2 regions of the Paenarthrobacter sp. NPDC090522 genome follow, and region 2 is predicted to be linked to the other one. Evidence: predicted binding sites of a transcription regulator. Region 2 holds the regulator's gene; the other holds the start of a gene.
What was found. Region 2 encodes LexA, which represses DNA repair genes until DNA is damaged. Its sites were predicted from a motif close to TCGAACANNTGTTCGA; they were not measured.
Positions count from the first base shown of each region.

Region 1: a site for LexA is predicted at 3,526-3,541, ahead of ACIQT2_RS05250 (LexA family protein). Genes of this name have one in related genera too.

Region 1 covers NZ_JBIVXL010000003.1:306,850-316,546, forward strand. Annotated here, with positions in the region: gene kdpA (potassium-transporting ATPase subunit KdpA) at 1-64, opposite strand, end outside; gene ACIQT2_RS05235 (potassium-transporting ATPase subunit F) at 71-169, opposite strand; gene ACIQT2_RS05240 (sugar porter family MFS transporter) at 486-1,934, opposite strand; gene ACIQT2_RS05245 (LacI family DNA-binding transcriptional regulator) at 2,074-3,090, shown strand; gene ACIQT2_RS05250 (LexA family protein) at 3,081-3,512, opposite strand; gene ACIQT2_RS05255 (hypothetical protein) at 3,710-4,150, shown strand; gene ACIQT2_RS05260 (hypothetical protein) at 4,208-4,447, shown strand; gene ACIQT2_RS05265 (dihydrofolate reductase family protein) at 4,444-5,037, opposite strand; gene ACIQT2_RS05270 (SDR family oxidoreductase) at 5,078-5,848, opposite strand; gene ACIQT2_RS05275 (hypothetical protein) at 5,921-6,388, shown strand; gene ACIQT2_RS05280 (GMC oxidoreductase) at 6,465-9,419, shown strand; gene ACIQT2_RS05285 (hypothetical protein) at 9,462-9,697, shown strand, end outside.
Region 2 covers NZ_JBIVXL010000003.1:36,187-45,883, forward strand. Annotated here, with positions in the region: gene hisB (imidazoleglycerol-phosphate dehydratase HisB) at 1-133, opposite strand, end outside; gene ACIQT2_RS04095 (histidinol-phosphate transaminase) at 198-1,325, opposite strand; gene ACIQT2_RS04100 (LysM peptidoglycan-binding domain-containing protein) at 1,403-1,762, opposite strand; gene lexA (transcriptional repressor LexA) at 2,113-2,859, shown strand; gene ACIQT2_RS04110 (ATP-dependent DNA helicase) at 2,958-5,015, opposite strand; gene hflX (GTPase HflX) at 5,008-6,570, opposite strand; gene ACIQT2_RS04120 (class I SAM-dependent methyltransferase) at 7,097-7,711, shown strand; gene dapF (diaminopimelate epimerase) at 7,692-8,660, opposite strand; gene miaA (tRNA (adenosine(37)-N6)-dimethylallyltransferase MiaA) at 8,698-9,621, opposite strand; gene miaB (tRNA (N6-isopentenyl adenosine(37)-C2)-methylthiotransferase MiaB) at 9,639-9,697, opposite strand, start outside.

The DNA of each region.
Region 1 (9,697 bases), 270 kb from region 2:
GCAGGACCAGGACCACCAACAGCACGGCAACCTGGGTCAGGAAGGAGAGGGTATTGAAGACCAACCCGGATCACCACTTTTCCGGATTGACCAAGACAGCTACCAGGTACCCCAGGAGCAACAGTCCGGCCACGAGCAGGCCGATCCAGATCACAGCGTCGATGGTCACCGGCCACTCACCGGCCCGTCCTTGTCGATCATCCGGCCCAATAGATGGGCAACCCACATCACGGTTCCCATGGACACCACGAGAATCCCCACAACAGCCAGGTCGGCCACTGGAACGTCCTTTCATCAAGTCCCGTTTGCGGGACAGATGAAAGTCAACTCCTCAAAAACCGGCCAATTGCCGTTCCTAACGGTTCCTTAACGCGGCAGGCGCAGATCTTGACGCGTTCTTAACGCCCAGCACCCAACTGGGTCGCAGTTAAGCGCGTTCTGACGGTTCAAAACGCGCTTAACTGCGACCCAGTTGGGTGGGGTGGCTACTTCTTGTGCACCAGGTAGATGGCGCCGGTAGTGACGTCTTCTTCGAGGGCTTCGAGGGTGCGGCCGCGGGTTTCCGGGACCTGCGTGTAGATGAAGATCAACGCCAGGATTCCCACCACGCCGAACAGGAAGAACGTTCCGGTGATGCCGACGCCGGCCACGAGCGTGGGGAAGAACAGGCCAAGGAGGGCGTTGGCGATCCAGAGGCAGAACACCGAGAGGCCAATGGCGAAGCCGCGGACATGGAGCGGGAAGATCTCGGACAGCATCACCCAAACGGCGATGTTGAGGAAGGTCTGCATGGAGCCCACGAACGCCACCACCAGGAACAGGATCACGAACGGACGGGCAGCATTGCCAACCGGCAGGACGATCGACGCGATGCCAATGAGGAAGTGGCAGATGGTGGTCAGGGTGAAGCCGAGGAGCAGCGTGGTGCGGCGGTTGACGCGCTGCATCAACGTCAGGGCGATCACACCACCCACGACGGCGATCACACCGGGCGCGATGTTTGCGATCAGGGCGGCGCTGGAATCGAAACCGGCTTCCACCAGGACGGACTGGCCGTAGTACATGATCGAGTTGATGCCGGTCAGCTGCTGGGCAACGCCCAGCCCGATGCCCACCAGGATAATGCGGAGGATCCACTTGTCCTTGAGGGCCGCCCAGGACGTTGCCTTGGAGGCTTTCTCTTCGTCCGCGAGGTGCTTGACGTCGGCCATCTCGGCTTCGGCGCGTTCCTCGGAGCGGATGGTCTTCAGGACAGCCAAAGCCTCGCGGGTGCGGCCCTTGGAGATGAGCCAACGCGGCGATTCGGGCATCCTGAGCATGCCGAAGAACAAGGCGATGGCTGGCAGGGCTGCCACGGCGAGCATGATGCGCCACACTCCGCCGAATTCACCCCAGATGTTGCCGATGATGGCGTTGACCACGAACGCGGCGAGCTGGCCGATGACGATCATGAGTTCGTTGCGCCCGGCCAGGGATCCACGGATTTCGTAGGGCGCAAGCTCCGCCAGGAAGACCGGCACAACGGTTGACGCGCCACCCACAGCCAGGCCCAGGATGATCCGGCCCAGCACCATGACTTCGAAACTTGGCGCGAAGACGCAGGCAATGGTTCCGACGAAGAACAGCGTTGCCAGGAGGATGATGGTCTTGCGGCGCCCCCAGCCGTCGGAGAGCCTTCCTCCGGCCACAGCGCCGGCTGCGGCGCCGAACAGCAGGGAACTGGTGACGATTCCTTCCGTCAGGGGCGTCAGGGCGAGATCGACCGTCATTGGCCGGAGTGCCCCGTTGATCACACCCGTGTCGTAACCAAAGAGGAGGCCGCCGAACGTGGCGACCAGAGCTACCAGGCCCAACCGCTTGCGGTGCGGGCCGTTGGTCAACGGGGGCAGGGCCGCGTTATGGGCACTCTCCCGTTGAGTTTGCGTAGCAGACATCAGGACTCCTTTGTCAGTGTGTTGCGGGTCATACTCTCCCGCTCTGACACAAGACTAACGCGCGAAAGACTTAAATGTAAGGTCAAACTAACAAATGACCTTAATTGTTCGGTTTTGTCTTCATGGCAGGATGATCCCTATGGCATCCGAGAACCAGCAGCGCCGGGCTGCGACGCAGAGTGACGTTGCACGTGAAGTCGGCGTGTCCCGCACCCTCGTCTCCTTCGCCTTCCGCGGAGCGCCCGGGGTCAGCGGCGAAACCAAGGAAGCGATCTTCGAAGCCGCGAGGCGTCTTGGTTACCGGCCCAATGCCGTAGCCGCCGACCTGGCACGCAAGCACCGTTCCGCCGTCGGGCTTTACCTCATGGACATCCGCAACGAGATCTACGCCGATATCCTCAGCGGAGTCCGGACAGCCTTGGCGCAGCAACGCAACAGGTTGATCCTGAGCGTTTCGCGATCTGCCGACGGCGAGGACCGCGGGGCGCTGGAGTCGCTGATCGAGGCCCGGGTGGGAATCATCATCGCCGCGACCCTCCTGGACCCGGACCATGACGTCCACGAGATGGCGCGAAGCGTATCGCTGGTGAGTGTGACGCGACCGGTGGAGGGCGTGGACAGCGTTTATTCGGACGATGCGTACGGCGCCCGCGTGGCCACCGAGCACCTCCTGGGACTTGGGCACACGCGGATCACCCACCTGGCAGGACCTGCCTACGACGGCCATCTGGTGCGCCGACGCGCTTATGAGCAAACCATGCGGGACGCCGGCCTGGTCCCTCAGACGGTATGCGCGGACGACTTCACCCAGGACTCCGGAGAACGCGCCGCGGCCCGGATCCTGGACCAAGCAGACCGGCCGACGGCCCTTTTTTGCCATAACGACCAACTGGCCCTCGGCGCACGGGAAGCCGCCTACGCCAGGGGTATCTCCATTCCCGGGGACCTCTCGCTGATCGGCTACGACAACTCCCGCACCGCGCGGCTGCACGGAATCGACCTCACCTCAGTGGACCTGCACGCGGTACAGCTCGGGGAGGCAGCCGGGGAGGTTGCCCTGGAGCGCCTCGCCAACCCGGACGGACCTCCCGCGGACCGGAAGTTCATGCCGCAACTGGTGCTCCGGCGCTCAACAGCCCGGCCTGCTCAAATGTGATGCAGGCACGTGGTGGCCACGCCCCAAATGGTCAATTCCGACAACGCCCCCACCCGGATGTCCGGAAACTTCGGGTTATCAGCCTGGAGCACCACCCCGGACTTCGTGACGCGCAGCCTCTTGATGGTCAACTCGCCATCAAGGACAGCGACGACGATGGAGCCGTCCTTGGGTTCCAGCGCGCGGTTGACGATCAACTCGTCGCCATCGCTGATTCCCGCACCCTCCATGGATTGGCCGGTCACGCGCACCACGAAGGTGCTGGTGACGTCCTTGATGAGGTGCTCGTTGAGGTCTATCCGGCCGTCGAAGTAGTCCTGCGCGGGCGACGGAAACCCAGCTGCCACCGGGACCGGAGCCAACAGGACCGACAAAAGAGAGAAGCCCGCATCTAGCACACGGGGGCCGACTATCACGCCCACAACACACCTTTATTCGAATATATGTTCGATAACTGAGTGTACATCGGGTGGCAGACATTGTGGCCTTCGGGCGGGCTCGCCGGGGTCGCGGCAACGCTGCCTGGGCGCTGGGAAGCTTGCGGCGGATTCGCCGCTCTCCCGCGAGTTGGCGTGCGGGATTGGCCAGCGCATCCCTCCCCATAAATTACGCTAATGAAGTGATTATTTGGAGAGGTTGGGGAATCCTGGTGATTCTGGTGTTTGCAGTATGTGGCGGTTTGGCCGGCAGCCTTTCGCACGGCAACTTGATTGCCGTAGGGGTGGGGTTTGCTGCCGGAGCGGCGGGGATCTGGTATCTGGGCAAATGGTTCAACCAGACCATGCCCAAGGAGGCCTATGAGAAGGCCGTCAATCTACGTGCCCAGGAGCTCAACCGGATGGTAGAGGTGGGAGCGTATCAATTCCCCGGCTTGGCCGCACCGCGGTCCATCGAAGAGGCGCATGCCCAAGCAGAAGAACAGTGGAAGTACGAAGCCGAGACTGCGCGACGGGGATACTTCAACCGGCACAGCCTGTTCTTCCTCCCCATGCAGTACTGGGCCTTCGTGGCAGCCTTCGCTGCCGTGGCCACCATCATCAGCGGCCTGGCTCGAGGCTGACTTCCTTCCCAGTACAAGGGATCGACCACGCAGCCCCGGCGTGGGAGACTCCCGACCATGACTACTCCCCCGAAAGCCATTGAGCACTGGTGGCCGAAGCTAACGGCCGCTACACAGGATTGGCTCATCAACAACAACGGTGACGCCGTTCGCCCGGACATCGTCGCCGAGATCGCTGCCGCGGGTGGTCCGGACGCGGCAGATCCCTGGTGGGTCACCGGGGAAATGGAGGGGTCCTACCTCCCCGACGAGGCCGTTGACTGGATCGAGGAAACAGCCAACCAGGAAGGGCCCTAGCCCACCTTGTAGCGAAGGTGCGAAACCAGCCGGGTCCCCCGCACGTCCAAGGGCTCAAGCTTCAGCTCGCCCACGCCGTCCAGCAGGCGCTCGCCGCCGCCAAGGATGACCGGAGCGACGTGGAGCCGAAGCTCGTCAATGAGGCCCGCCGCCAAGAACTGCCGGGCCGTCGACGCTCCACCGGCAATCGCCACGTTCTTCCCGCCCGCAGCCTCGCGGGCACGGGCCAGCACCGATTCGATGGGGTCGTTCACGAAGTGGAACGTCGTGCCGCCCTCCATGACCAAGGGCTCGTGGGCGTGGGAGGTCAGCACGAAGACCGGAGCATGGTACGGCGGCTCCTCACCCCACCAGCCCCGCCAATCGGCCGGCCATACCCCTTCGTCAGGACCGGCGAACATGTTCCTGCCCATGATGTACGCGCCGGCTTCGAGGATCCCGGCCACTTCCGCAGCATTGGTATCGCGCTCCTGGAACTGCCAGCAGTGCAACGTCTCGCCACCGGCACCCAAGGGTTGCTCCATGGACTGGTCGGGACCGGCTACAAAGCCGTCAAGGGACACGGTGAGGTCACAGGTAACTTGGCTCATGCGCCCATCCTGCCACCGGATCAACGGAATGGTCACGGATTCAGGCCACGTTGAAGCCACCGTTGCTGTGCAGGATCTGGCCGTTGACCCATGAGCCGGCGTCGGAGAACAGGAACCGCACCAGGTTGGCCGTGTCGGCGGGTGTGCCCAGGCGTCCGGCAGGAGTCGCCCCGACCGCCCAGCCGCGAACGGCGTCGTCCATCCAGCCGGTATCGATCGGTCCCGGGTTGATCACGTTGGCGCGCACTCCCCTGTCCGCCAGTTCCACGGCGGCCGCCGTCACGATCCGGTCCAGGGCGCCTTTGCTGGCGCCGTAGGGCAGGTTGTTGACGGTGTGGTCGCTGGTCAACGCCACAATCCGCGCACCCGCAACACCGTCGGACACCGTGGGCAGCTGCTCGGCGAGCGCCTTGATGAGCAGCCACGTCGCGCGGGCGTTCACGGCAAAGTGGCGGTCCCAGCTGTCCACGGACGTGCTGAGGATACTGCTGTCCACCGACTCGCAGTGGGACATCACCAGGCCGGTCACCGGACCCAATTCCTGCCCTGCGGCAACCAGGGCCGCGGGAACAGCGGGATCGCTGAGGTCGCCCGGGACGAGTTCGACGGCGGCACCCAGTTCGCGGCATTCGGCGGCAATGGCGGCGGCATCGTCGGGTGACGCCTCGAGGCCGAGCCGGTCGTCGTAGGGCTTCCAGTGGTTGAGGACGAGGTTCCAGCCATCGCGGGCAAGGCCCGTGGCCAGCGCGGCGCCGATGGAACGACGCCTCCCTGCTCCCGTGACCACAGCTACCTGAGAAGGATGATTCATGCCTCGACCCTATTCCGTGCCGGTCCCGCGTCCTACGCTGAACCTGTCCATACCCACGAAAAGAGGGACGCCATGGCACGCGAACCGGAACCCACGTTGGAGCAACTGACCATCTTGCTTGGCACATGGGAGACCACCATTCCCAGCGCGGAGACCCAGGGCCGGACCACGTTCGAGTGGCTGGAAGGCGGCGGCTTCCTGATCCAGCGTTCAACGGTGGAACGCCCCGAGTACCCCAACGCTGTGAGCGTGATCGGGGCAACCGGTTCAGACGGGGCGTTCCAGCAGCATTACTTCGATTCGCGAGGGGTAGCGCGCATCTACGACATGACGCTCAAAGACAACGTGTGGACGCTGTTCCGGGACGGTCCGGACTGGCCGCAACGCTTCGTGGGCCGCATCAGCGACGATGGGAAGACCATCACCGCACGCTTGGAGCGCGGCACGTATCCCGGCGGACCGCTGGAGCACGACTTCGACATGGTCTACACCCGGATTACTCCACCTCATGGACAGATTCCCGGACCGGTGGGAACATAAGGGCCATAATCCGCGGAGGCATCGCCCGGCCACGTTCGGGTAACTCCAGGTCAGCTCTCGCTTGAGGGGAACGGCCATGGTTCGTCTGGGGTACGCGAACACTGGGAGTACGGGTCCGGAACCCGGCATCGATCGGTCACGCCACGGCGGCAGCCTTGAGACAGTGGACGCTGTGGTGGTGGGCTCGGGCTTCGGCGGCTCGGTGGCTGCCCTGCGCCTGGCCGAAGCCGGGCAGTCCGTGGTGCTCATGGAACGCGGCAAGCCGTATCCGCCGGGGAGTTTCGCCCGGTCGCCGTCGGAAATGGGCCGGAACTTCTGGGACCCGGACCGCGGCCTCTACGGGCTGTTCGACGCCTGGACCTTCCGCGGCACTGAAGGCTTGGTGTCCAGTGGTTTGGGCGGCGGCTCGCTCATCTACGCGAACGTGCTGCTGCGCAAGGATGAAAAGTGGTTCGTGAACGAGTCCCCCATCCCGGGCGGCGGCTACGAAAACTGGCCCTTCACCCGCGAAGACCTGGACCCCTACTACGATGCCGCCGAGGCCATGCTCCAGCCGGTCCCCTATCCGTGGAAGGACACGGCCAAGACCCTGGCGATGGAAAGCACTGCTGCGACGTTGGGCTTGTCCATCAGCCGCCCACCGATCGCCGTGACGTTCGCGCCCACCCCGGGCGGAGACCCGCGGACCAACCATCCCCTGCCCTTGCCGGAGTACGGGAGCGTCCACGGCCCCAACACCGTCCGCACCACCTGCACGCTCAGCGGCGAATGCGATATCGGCTGCAATGCGGGCGCCAAGAACACGCTGGACCACAACTACATCTCGGCGGCGGCCGCCAAAGGTGCAGATGTCCGGACGTTCCATGATGTCCGCGGCATCAGGCCCCTGCCCGGCGGCGGTTACGAAGTCCGTTACGTCGTCCATCATCCGGAGAACCAAGGCGAACTCCTCACCGAACAGATCATCCGTTGCACCCGATTGATCCTCGGGGCGGGCACGTTCGGCACCAATTTCCTGCTCCTGCGCAACCGTGGCTCGCTCCCCGCCCTGAGCGAAACCCTGGGCACCCGCTTCAGCGGCAACGGAGACCTGCTGACCTTCATCATGGACGCCAAGACACCGGCCACCAACGGATCCCGCCCCGGCGTGCGGACCCTCACCGGCAGCCGTGGACCGGTGATCACCACGGCGATCAGGGTTCCGGATGCGAATGACGACGACGGCGACGGTCGCGGCTACTACGTGGAGGACGCCGGGTACCCGGCCTTCATCAACTGGCTCATGGAAACGGCCCAACTACGCACTGCGGCCATGCGCACCGCCCGGGTTGCCGGGCAACTGCTGAAGGACAGGCTTTTCGAGGCCGGCCGCTCCAACGTCTCCGCAGACCTTGCCGCGGCGCTGGGCGATGGCAGGTTGTCAGCCAGTTCGGTGCCGCTGCTGGGCATGGGCAGGGACATCCCCGACGGCGTCATGACCCTGAACGATGGGCGGCTCGCCATTGCGTGGACCATGGCAACGTCCAAGGAGTACTTCGGTCGCGTTCGGGCAACCATGGAGTCCATCGCGAAGGACCTGGACGGGAATTTCGTGGACAACCCGCTGTGGTGGGCCAAGCGCGTCATCACCGTGCACCCGATCGGCGGGGCACCGTCCGGGCGGCATCCCGGCGAGGCCGTGTGCGATTCCTATGGCGAAGTGTTCGGGTATCCGGGGTTGTTCGTGGTGGACGGGGCGGCGATGCCCGGCCCTGTGGGCGCCAACCCGTCCCTGACCATCGCGGCGTTCGCCGAGCGGGCGTGTGCCCGGATCCTCGATGAGGGCGCAGCAAGGGAACGACGCCGGGCTGCCGGACATCGCGGCATCGCGCCCTCTGACGCGGCTGCGAAGGACGCGGAGTCGGAGGACACCGGACCGGGCCACAGCGGAGCGGTTACCTCGCAGCCGGAGGCGGCGGGCGCCGTCGTCGACGTCGGAGCGAGCGCACCGCGGGCACTGGCGCCTGACGCTACCAAAGGCAAAGGGGCGCGTAAGGAACAGCCCGCTGGCGCGGTCCCTGGCGGCACCGACGCTCCCCAAGCGAGCTCCCGCGGGCTGACGCGGCGTGGTGAGGATACCGCTCCTGGCACCACCGACGCTCCTCAGGCGCAACCCCGCGGGCTGACGCCGCCCCGCGCGAGCCAGGCTTCTGGCGCCACCGACGTTTCCCAGGCGAGCGCTGCTACCGGCGACACCAATACTCCCCAAGCGCGCGCTCGCGGGCTGACGCCACCCGCAGCGGGTCCGCCACCCGCCACCTCGGTTCGATTCACCGAGCAGATGCATGGCTGGTTCAGTCCCGGCCTTTCCGACCCGGAGAAAGGCCGCATGCTCGGCCGGGACCGGAGCCGGAAGATCATGTTCGAACTCACCATCATCGCCGAGGACATGGAGGCGTTTGTCGCGGATCCGAGCCATCCCGCCAAGGCAGAGGGCTACGTCCTGGCCGACTATTTCGGGGGCCGCATGCCCGTGGAGCGTGGCTGGTTCAACCTCTTCGTGGAGGACGAATCCACGGACGGGCGCCCCGCCCGGCGCATGCTGTACCGCTTGTGGCTGCGCGATCCCGGCGGCACGCCGTTCACGTTTACCGGGTACAAGCGGATCCACAACGAGGCGGGCTTCGACCTCTGGCCGGATACCACCATCCTGTACGCCACCATCCTTCGCGGGCACGTGCCACCGGACGCCGACACGAAGCTGCCGGACGCGAACTCCGTGGCGTCGGACTCCGTGGCAGCGGGCTCTGCGGCAGCGGGCTCTGCGGCAGCGGACCATGGCGTGGTAGGGGCCGGCATCCTGTACATCCGGCCGCTCGATTTCGCGAAGCAGCTGACGACGTTCCGGGCGGAGGGCCCGGCGCGGGCTGCAGGTCTGGCGGCCTTCATGAAACTGTTCGCGGGCGAGCTGTGGCAGGTCTACGGGCGCGGCATCCGGCGTGTGCCGTTCCCGCTCAGATCCTCCCGCACGCCGAATCGCCCAGGCCGCTGAGACGCGATGAAAAGCTGGGAGCTCGCCCAACACAGGGGCCTCTTGGGTTTCACTCCCCAGCCCGCCGTCCGGTGGCTCGCACCCATGTCCTTGGCCAGAACGGCATTGAAGGTCATGGCAGCAACGGTCTTCGCGGACTTCGGTGACAAACGCGAGCTGGAAGGCGGCTTCCCGGGCGACCTCTTGCGCCTGGACAAGCTCCCAATCCCCGGCCAACCGGCCCAGCCCCCGGTGACCAGCCGCGGCCTGCCCGGTCCGGGTGAACTTGCCGGCCCGGA
Region 2 (9,697 bases):
ACGGGACCGAGGTGCTGATGTCCGAGACACCCGAACCGTCCAGGTTGATCTCCACCAGGACAGAAGACTCACTGGTGGTGCGCTCCATGCGCGCGGTACGGGCAGCGGACGGCGTGGCGCCGGTTTCGCTCATCTGGGGAACGTCCTTAACACGAAAAGGGAAATGGATCTAGGGACAAGTCTAAGTGGGTGGCTTCTTAACCGAGCCGTGGAGCAACACCGGCCTCGCCGGCCAGCAGCGCTTCAAGAGCTTCCAGGAACGCTGTGGTCTCCTGTTCGGTACCGGCAGTGACACGCAAGTGCCCGGGGATCCCAACATCGCGGATCAGTACTCCAGCATCCAGCAGGCCCTGCCAGATGACTTGCGGGTTCTCCAAGCCACCAAAGAACACGTAATTGGAGTCCGAGGCCGCCGGCTTGAGGCCCATCCGCAGCAATTCAGTGACGATGCGGTCACGCTGGACCTTGATGTCCTCGACGTCGGCCATCAGGGCCTCGCGGTGCTGCAGGGCTGCCAGGGCGGTCGCCTGCGTTACCGCCGAGAGGTGGTACGGCAGCCGGACCAGGCGGATGGCATCGGTGACCTCGGGCGCCGCAGCCATGTAGCCCAACCGCGCACCGGCAAGTGCGAAAGCCTTGCTCATGGTGCGGGAAACAATGAGCCGTTCCCGGCCCGGCAGCAAGGTCAGGGCACTGGGAGTGTTGTCGTGGGCGAATTCGTGGTAAGCCTCGTCCACGATCACGATCGCCTGGCTGGCCTCTCCTGCTTCATAGACAGCCTCCACGACGTCCAAGCCAAGACCCGTTCCGGTGGGGTTGTTGGGCGAGCACAGGAAGACGATATTTGCGCCCGCCTCAGCCACCTGCGCGGCGGCAGACGCGGCGTCCAAACTGAAATCCCCGCCACGAACACCACGGACGTACTCAGTGTCCGTGCCGCTGGCCAGGAGGGGGTACATGGAATACGTGGGAGGGAACCCAAGGGCCTTGCGGCCGGGACCACCGAAAGCCTGGAGGATCTGCTGGAGAACCTCGTTGGATCCGTTGGCAGCCCAGATGTTCGCAGGACTGAGGCCGTGGCCCAGGAATTCCGCCAACGCCTCCCGCAATTCAGTGAACTCGCGGTCGGGGTAACGGTTCAGTCCGGTGGCCGCTGCGGCCACGGCTTCGGTGATCGCGGCCTGGACATCGGCGGGCACTCCATGGGTGTTCTCGTTGACGTTGAGCAGAATCGGAACGTCAAGCTGCGGTGCGCCGTAGGGGCTCAGTCCACGCAGGTTGGTCCGGAGGGGAAGTCGGTCGAGTCGCTCAAGCTGGTCAGTCACCCCACCAGTTTAAGGTGCGCCGGTGAGTGCCCTGTAACTGTGACGCCGGAGAGGATCCGCGCCACCGTCCGTATGGACTACTTGGCAGGAACAAACAATTGCTGACCGGGGGTGATGCGTCCGCCACGGAGATCATTCAGCTGGATGATCTCCGTGATGACGTCCCGCGGGTCACGCTCGGGTGCGGCAGCCCCTGCAATGCCCCACAGGGACTGACCGGGCTGCACGGTGACACTGACGGCGACTGGCGGTTGCAGTTGCGACGGGGAATCCGAGGCCTTGGCCGGCGAGTTCAGGAAGCCCGCAAACGTGAGCAGCGCGGCCACGAGCAACATGGCCGGGATGCCAAAGAAAACGATCCGCCCGCGCCGGGTGAGCCGGATGCGGGTGGGTACCGGCGCGTTGCGGAACTCGTGGAACGTTGTGACTGCGGACATGAGCTGAGCCCTTCTGAGCGATTGCCTGGTCCCGGGGAACCAGGACCCTGCTGCCAATACCTTGTGTTCGTTGGTCTCGCCGCGATATTCGAACACTTCCTTCGAACATCTCGGCTTCGATCCGGATTACTAGAACACATATTCGAACCTTGCTATGACATTTTTAGCACTTATCAACGAACGGTGTCGAGACTCGCTAGAACAAATGTTTGATAAACGCTGGTGCCTGGCCTACGTTTGAGGGAAGAAACAGGCACAAAAGCAGTGCATCAGGAGGGTCTGACATTTTTGACCCACATCCCGGCAGCACTCAGAACGCCGCCGGGCGGAACGGAAGGGCAATGGCGAACATGGCAGCGAAGGCCACAGGCGGCGGGGCACCCCTGCGGAGCCAACAGCCCACCAAAAGTCCCAAAAGCCTGACTGTCCGTCAGAAGAAGATCCTCGAGACCATCCAGCGCTCCGTCAATGACAACGGCTACCCGCCCAGCATGCGCGAAATCGGGGATACGGTGGGATTGGCCAGCCTCTCGAGCGTCACCCACCAGTTGTCCCAGCTGGAAAAACTCGGCTACCTCAGGAGGGACCCCAAGCGTCCTCGCGCCATGGAAGTCCTCATGCCACTGACCCTTGACGGTGGTGCCACCATCCCGGGAGTGGAAGCCCCCGCAACGTTGCGCAGTACCGGCGGCCTCGCCGTCACCGAGCTGGCAAGTGCCAGCGACACCGCGATGGTTCCCCTGGTGGGCCGCATCGCTGCCGGTGGCCCGATCCTGGCCGACCAGACCGTGGAGGACGTCCTGCCCCTCCCGCGGCAATTGGTGGGCCATGGCGAACTCTTCATGCTGAAGGTCGCCGGTGATTCCATGATCGACGCCGCCATCTGCGATGGCGACTGGGTTGTTGTCCGCCGGCAGAATGACGCCATCAACGGCGATATCGTGGCAGCCCTCCTGGACGACGAGGCCACGGTCAAGACATTCCGCCAACGCGACGGCCACACTTGGCTCCTCCCCCAGAACACCCAGTACGAGCCCATCCTCGGCGATCAAGCCACCATCATGGGCAAAGTCGTGTCGGTGTTGCGCTCCCTTTAAGGGCCATCCTCCAGAAGGTCTGTTCGAAGACCCGCGTCGGCACACACTGCTTCAGGGGTGCCCGCGCCAGCGGTGGCGGGCACCCCTGAAGAATCGTCTTATCGCCCGCTCCGGGCCAGCCTTTGCAAGGCGCCCTGGACGGTCTTCCGGTCGGTCGTGGCCCAGAAGGGCGGCAAGGCAGCCCGCAGGAAGCCGCCGTACCTTTCGGTGGAAAGCCTCGAGTCGAGTATCGCCACCACGCCCTTGTCTCCCGTAGACCGGATCAACCGGCCTGCTCCCTGCGCCAGGCGGATTGCGGCATGGGTCGCCGAGACGGCCATGAACCCGTTTCCACCGGACTGAGCCACAGCACGCGACCTTGCCGTCATCAGGGGATCATCGGGCCGTGGGAAGGGGATCCTGTCAATGACCACCAGGCGGCACGAGCCACCCGGCACGTCCACCCCCTGCCACAGGGACATGGTGCCGAAAAGGCACGTATCGGGTTCGTCAGCGAACTGTTTCACCAGCGCTGCCATGGTGGATTCTCCTTGGCACAGGATGTCCACATCGAGCCGCAGCCGCATGGCTTCCGCGGCTTCCTCGGCTGCCCGCCGGGACGAAAACAGGCACAACGCTCCGCCGCCGGAGGCACGGATGAGGTCCTCAAGCTCGTCGAGGGCTTCGGGCGAGGTGCCGCGTCCGGGCTTGGGCAAGTGCTTCGCCACGTAGAGGACGCCCTGCTTCGGATAGTCAAAGGGCGATCCCACGTCCAAGCCTGTCCAGCTGGGAGCTCCGTCCCCCAGCAGGCCCAGCCCGCCCGCGGCCGGCTCGAACGCCGACCCGATGGCCAGCGTGGCGGACGTCAGAACCACCGTGTGGCCCGCAAACAGCCCTTCCCGGAGGCGTCCGGCCACGCTCAGGGGAGCAATATTAATGAGTGCGGGAGCTGTTTCGTCAGGCGGCGAGTAGCCCTGCTGGGGATCGAAAGTGCTGTTCCTGGAGAACCACACCACTTCACGATTTTCCTTCGCGGCCAGCAACCGCTCCGATAGTTCCAGAATGAGCATGAGCCGCGAACGGGCCAACTGGCGTCCACCGTCCACGGCGTTCGACGAATCCGTTTTCGAATCGGACAGGGCGGCCCTGGTGGCGTCCCGGAGCTGGTCCAGGCAATCAAGTTGTTCGTCGTTGAGGCCGTTGGGCACCAAGCCGCTTGGAACACCAACAAGGGCCATGTCCAACCTGTCCGCGGCCGCGTTCAGGGCATCGACGGTGATGGCCGTGTGCTTGCGTGCGCTTGAGGCCGCAGCATGGATCATGGCCACGGACAACTGGCCGGACACGGCTCCCGTGACCCGGTCCTGGAGTTCGTGGGCTTCGTCCACCACCACCACGTCATACTCCGGAAGGACTGCCAGTCCCTCAAAGGCGCTCACGGCGAGCATCGCGTGGTTGGTGACCACCACATCGGCTTCCGCCGCCCGGGCGCGTGCCTGCTCGCTGAAGCACTCCTCCGCCAGGGGACACTTCTGCGCCCCCAGGCATTCCATCGAGGTAACTGAAACCTGGCGCCATGCACGGTCTGTCACACCCGGCATCAGTTCGTCGCGGTCGCCCGTGGCGGTCTTCTCCGCCCACTCGCGCAGCCGCACTACTTCCTTGCCCAGTTGCGACGACGGCCCGCCCAGCGATGCGGCGAAGTGCGGCACGCTGGTGTCCTCTCCGAGGGAGAAAAGCTGTCCCTCGGAGGGTTCTTCGCTGGGAAACCCGCCCTCGAGCTTTTGCAGGCACACGTAGTTGGCCCGGCCCTTGACGAGCGCCACATTCACTGGCCGTTCCAGGGCCGGGTTGATGGTCTCCAGCAGACGGGGAAGGTCCCTCCCCACGATCTGCGTCTGGAGGGCCAGGGTGGCGGTGGACACCAGCGTGGGCTTGTTGCTGTCCATGGAATGGGCGATCAACGGGATCAGGTAAGCCAACGACTTACCCGTTCCCGTTCCCGCCTGGACCAGCAGGTGTTCCCCGGACTCGATGGCCCGGGCAACGTGCTTGGCCATTTCATGCTGGCCAGTGCGGCTTTGGCCGCCCATGCCTGCAACAGCCTTGTCCAACAGCTCGAGGGTGAACTTCTCCCCCACCGACGCAGCGGGTTCCGCCGCCACCTTCTCAACCATTGCTGACGAACGACTCCAGCTCGGCGGCCAGGCCCTCGCGGACCATCGCCACCACGCGCGTGCCGTCTTCCTCGTGCTCAAGGCTAAGGATTTCGGCGTCGGAGTTATGCAGCTTGTTGATCAGCTCGCCGCGGTTGTAGGGAATGAGCACCTCCAGCCGGACGCCCGGCCGCGGGATCGACTGGCTGATGGTCTCCAGGAGTTCGGCAATTCCCTCCCCCGTGCGGGTCGAAACGACGGCGTGGCGCGGTTCCTTCTGCCTGAGGCGCTCAACGACGAACGGATCCGCCACGTCCACCTTGTTCAAGACGATGATTTCCGGAACCTTCCGGGCATCGACTTCGCTGAAGACTGTCCGCACAGCCGCAATCTGACCTTCGGGATCAGGGTGCGAGGCATCGACGACGTGCAGGATCAGGTCCGAATCCGCCACTTCCTCGAGCGTTGAACGGAATGCCTCAACCAACTGTGTGGGCAGTGAGCGGACGAACCCCACGGTGTCGGCCAAGGTGTAACCGATACCGTCAGGCGTTTGGGCCTTGCGGACCGTGGGATCCAACGTGGCGAACAGCGCGTTCTCCACCAGGACACCGGCATCCGTCAGGCGGTTGAGCAGTGAGGACTTGCCGGCGTTGGTGTAGCCGGCGATCGCGACGGAAGGAACGGCATGACGACGGCGGTTGGCCCGCTTGGTCTCGCGCGCCGGCTTCATCGCGGCGATCTCCCGACGCAGCTTGGCCATCCGGGTACGGATGCGGCGGCGGTCGAGTTCGATCTTGGTTTCACCGGGACCACGGGAACCCATGCCGGCGCCTGCGCCACCCACCTGCCCACCGGCCTGGCGGGACATGGAGTCACCCCAGCCGCGGAGCCTGGGGAGCAGGTATTCCAGCTGGGCCAGTTCCACTTGGGCCTTGCCCTCACGGCTCTTTGCATGCTGGGCGAAGATATCCAGGATCAACGTGGTGCGGTCAACAACCTTAACCTTCACGATGTCCTCCAGGCCACGCCGCTGGGACGGCGAAAGCTCGGTGTCCACAACCACCGTGTCGGCTCCGGTGGAGGCGACGATTGCCTTGAGCTCCTGGGCCTTGCCGGACCCCAGGAAGGTTCCAGGGTCAGGCTTGGTCCGGCGCTGGACCAGCCCATCCAGGACTTCCGAACCGGCGGTTTCAGCAAGCGCCGCGAGCTCCCGCAGGGAATTCTCGGCATCGGCCAAGGTGCCCTCGGTCCAGAGGCCTGCGAGGACCACTCGTTCAAGGCGCAACTGCCGGTACTCAACCTCGGTGACATCCTCGAGTTCCGTGGAAAGGCCTGCCGTCCGGCGGAGCGCGCGGCGTTCAGCAAGGTCTTCCTGCTCGCCGTCGAAAATGCTGTGCTCCTGGTCAAGCGTGGAGATCGCTTGGGCCTTGCCAAGAACGCCCTTGGCGTCAGGATCCCCGGATGCCTGCGCTGGGACATCCTTGGACAAAATCCGGTCGATGACGGCCTGGATCTCTTCAGGACTCATGTCCTGGGCGTCGGAATCGGATCCGGAGTGCTTCTGGGTGGTCATGGTCTCCTTAGACTGTTCGGCAATTCCAGAATAATGCTGTTTGCTGTGCGGCGCGTCGGTATTCGCGCTGGGCTGACGTGCTTGGGCCAAAAGGGCCTCCTGGAGCGTGGCCGGCAGCCGGATGGCGTCCGGCTGGCCTGGCTGGTGGGTGGTGGCGGTCGGATCCGCGCAGAGGTCCGGTCCGGCTGAAGACTGTCCGTGCTGTCCGGTCGCACCCACACAAGGCCGGTCAGGCCTGCAAGCAGCCAGGCCGGGTCGACGGAGCATGGGGTCGGATGGTGACGTGATCTTCTGAGCGCCCGAACCCCGGAAGGGGACGCGGACCGAGCCGGGGAACCTGCCGGGCGGAATGGGCGGCGCTGGTCACGGAAAGTGATTCGGCAGCGCGGTCCTGCATCGCGGGCAGAGCCATGGGCTGATTACTCAAAGATCAAGAACATGCCTTCCACGGTAGCATCCCGTGTCAAACTGACCCTTCCGGGCTGCAGTTTCCCAAGGCGCCGATCGCCAACTAATCTGGCAAATTATGGAGTCTGCACACTATTTCAGCGCCCAACCCGCCGGTCCCTTCACTCGTAAGGCTTTGACGGTGGAACTGGCCGGAGCTACCCGGCATCTGCAGACCTCCTCCGGGATTTTCAGTCCGGACGGCATAGACAAGGGAACAGCGATCCTGCTCTCGGACGTGCCGCCGCCTTCGCCCCGCGGGAACCTGCTGGATATCGGCTGCGGTTGGGGTCCGATTGCGTTGACGATGGGTCTGATGGCCCCGTCGGCGCAGGTCTACGCCGTGGACGTCAACGAACGCTGCATCGCGCTGACCAACGAGAACGCAGCATCGCTCGGGCTCGGCAATGTGAAGGCGAGCCTTCCCGACGAGGTAGCTGCCGACGTCGAGTTTTCCACCATCTGGTCCAACCCGCCCATCCGGATCGGCAAGGACGAACTTCACTCACTCCTGCTGACCTGGCTGCCCAGGCTGGCGCCGGGTGGCAACGCCTGGTTGGTGGTCCAGAAGAACCTGGGCTCGGACTCCCTGCAGCGATGGCTGGCTGCCGAATTGGACACGTCCTTCACGGTGTCCCGTGAAAGCACCTCCAAGTCCTTCAGGATCCTTCGGGTCAGGAAAGCGTCCCTTTAGCCACAATGACGGCTGGCCCGCTGAGTTCAACATGCTCGCGGCCATCCGGCCCCGGGAAGAACTTGACGTCCACCACGCCGCCGGGAACGTTGACGTGCCACGCGTTCGGCGCAGTGCTCCCTGCCCAGTGGCGAATGGCGACGGCGGCTGCACACGCCCCGGTGCCACAGGACTGGGTTTCACCTACACCACGCTCGTGAACGCGCATGGTGATGGATCCAAAGCCGTCGTGGACCAGCGGCTCCGCGGGGACGACGAACTCCACGTTGGTGCCGTTGGCAGGCTTCGGATCCACCACAGGAGCCTTGAAAAGCTGCGTGGCTGACAATTCAGACAGCTCAGCCAGAGCCACCACGGTATGGGGGTTTCCCATGCTGACCGAGAGGCCGGGGCGGGCCACCTCCAGTCCGTCCGCGCTCACCAGGGCGTCCATGGCCTTGGAGGTGGCTTCGGCCGGGAAGATGAACTCCCACGGGCCCATATCCACGGCGTAACCGTTGTCCGAGCGGACGATCTTCTTGATCCCGCCACGGGTTCCGATGGTCAGGGCTTGTCCGGGACCAAGCTCAACCAGGCCCTGGTCGATAAGGAAGTGGACGAAGACCCGAACGCCGTTGCCGCACATCTCGGACAATGAACCGTCGCCGTTGCGGTAGTCCATGAACCATTCGGCCGAGGAATCCTGTTCCAGCAGGGCGCGGCCTTCGGGCAAATCGCGGGACGGCACGGCCCGGATCAGTCCGTCGCCTCCAATGCCGCGGTGCCTGCCGCACAACTGTGCCACCTGGTCCGGGGTGATCTCGTGAATGGCCCCGGGGTCAGCGATCAGCACAAAGTCATTTCCGGTTCCGTGGCCCTTTGAGAAGGCCAGGCCTGACAGCTCGGCTTCGGGCAAGGTGGCCCCGGCCGCACCGGGCTGCGGGGCGGAAACTGCGGTGGTCTGATCCATGAATCTAGGCTACCTGCCGCTGGTCTTCGGCCAGAAATCAGGCGGCCTTGGTGAGCGCCACGGCTTTCGCAACGAGGGCCGGGTCCTGCCAGTCGAGCCAGTGGATCCGAGGGTCCGCCCGGAACCAGGTCAATTGCCGCCGGGCGAACTGCCTTGTTGCCACAATTGTTTCCTCGGCCGCTTGGGGAATGCCCGCCTGGCCATCCAGGACTTTCAGGAACTGTGCGTAGCCCAACGCCCGCGATGCTGTCTTGCCTTGCCGCAGGCCTGCCGCATCCAAGCGCTTCACCTCATTCAGGAGCCCCGCCTCCACCATCCGGTGGACGCGGTCCGCCAGCCGGTCCCGGAGAACGTCCCGGTCCACTGAGAGTCCCACTTGGATTGCCGGTTGGAAATACTCGCGTTGGGGCATGAACGAACTGAAGGGCCGTCCGGTGAGTTCGTGGACTTCCAAGGCCCGGATCACCCGCCGGGCGTCACCCAGCCTGGCCGCCGAGACCGGATCGACGTCTTCCAGGCGCGCGCGGAGCGGGGACAGGCCAGTGGCCGCACACTCGGCTTCCAGCCGCTGGCGGATCACGGGGTCCGTACCCGGAAATTCGAGGACGTCCAGTGCCGCCCGAACATACAGGCCTGAGCCGCCCACCATGATGGCACGCTTGCCGCGCGCATGGATGTCCTGGATGGTCCTCCGGCATTCAACCTGGAACCCGGCCACGCTGGCTTCCTCGGTGACGTCCAAGGTGTCCAGCAGATGATGCCGCACGCCTTTGCGTTCATCCATGGTGATCTTGGCCGTACCGATGTCCATGCCACGGTAGAACTGCAAGGCATCGGCGTTGATGACTTCGCCGTCCAACGCGAGGGCAAGCTCAACGCCAAGGTCCGACTTTCCCGAACCGGTGGGACCAACAACCGCAATCACGGGCAGTGCGGACGTATCCGGCCCTTCAGGGTGCATGATGCGCCGAACCCGGTTCAGCGGCGGACAGGAATGGCCGGCATGCCCAGCGATACGCCGGTCTTCGCGCTGCCGG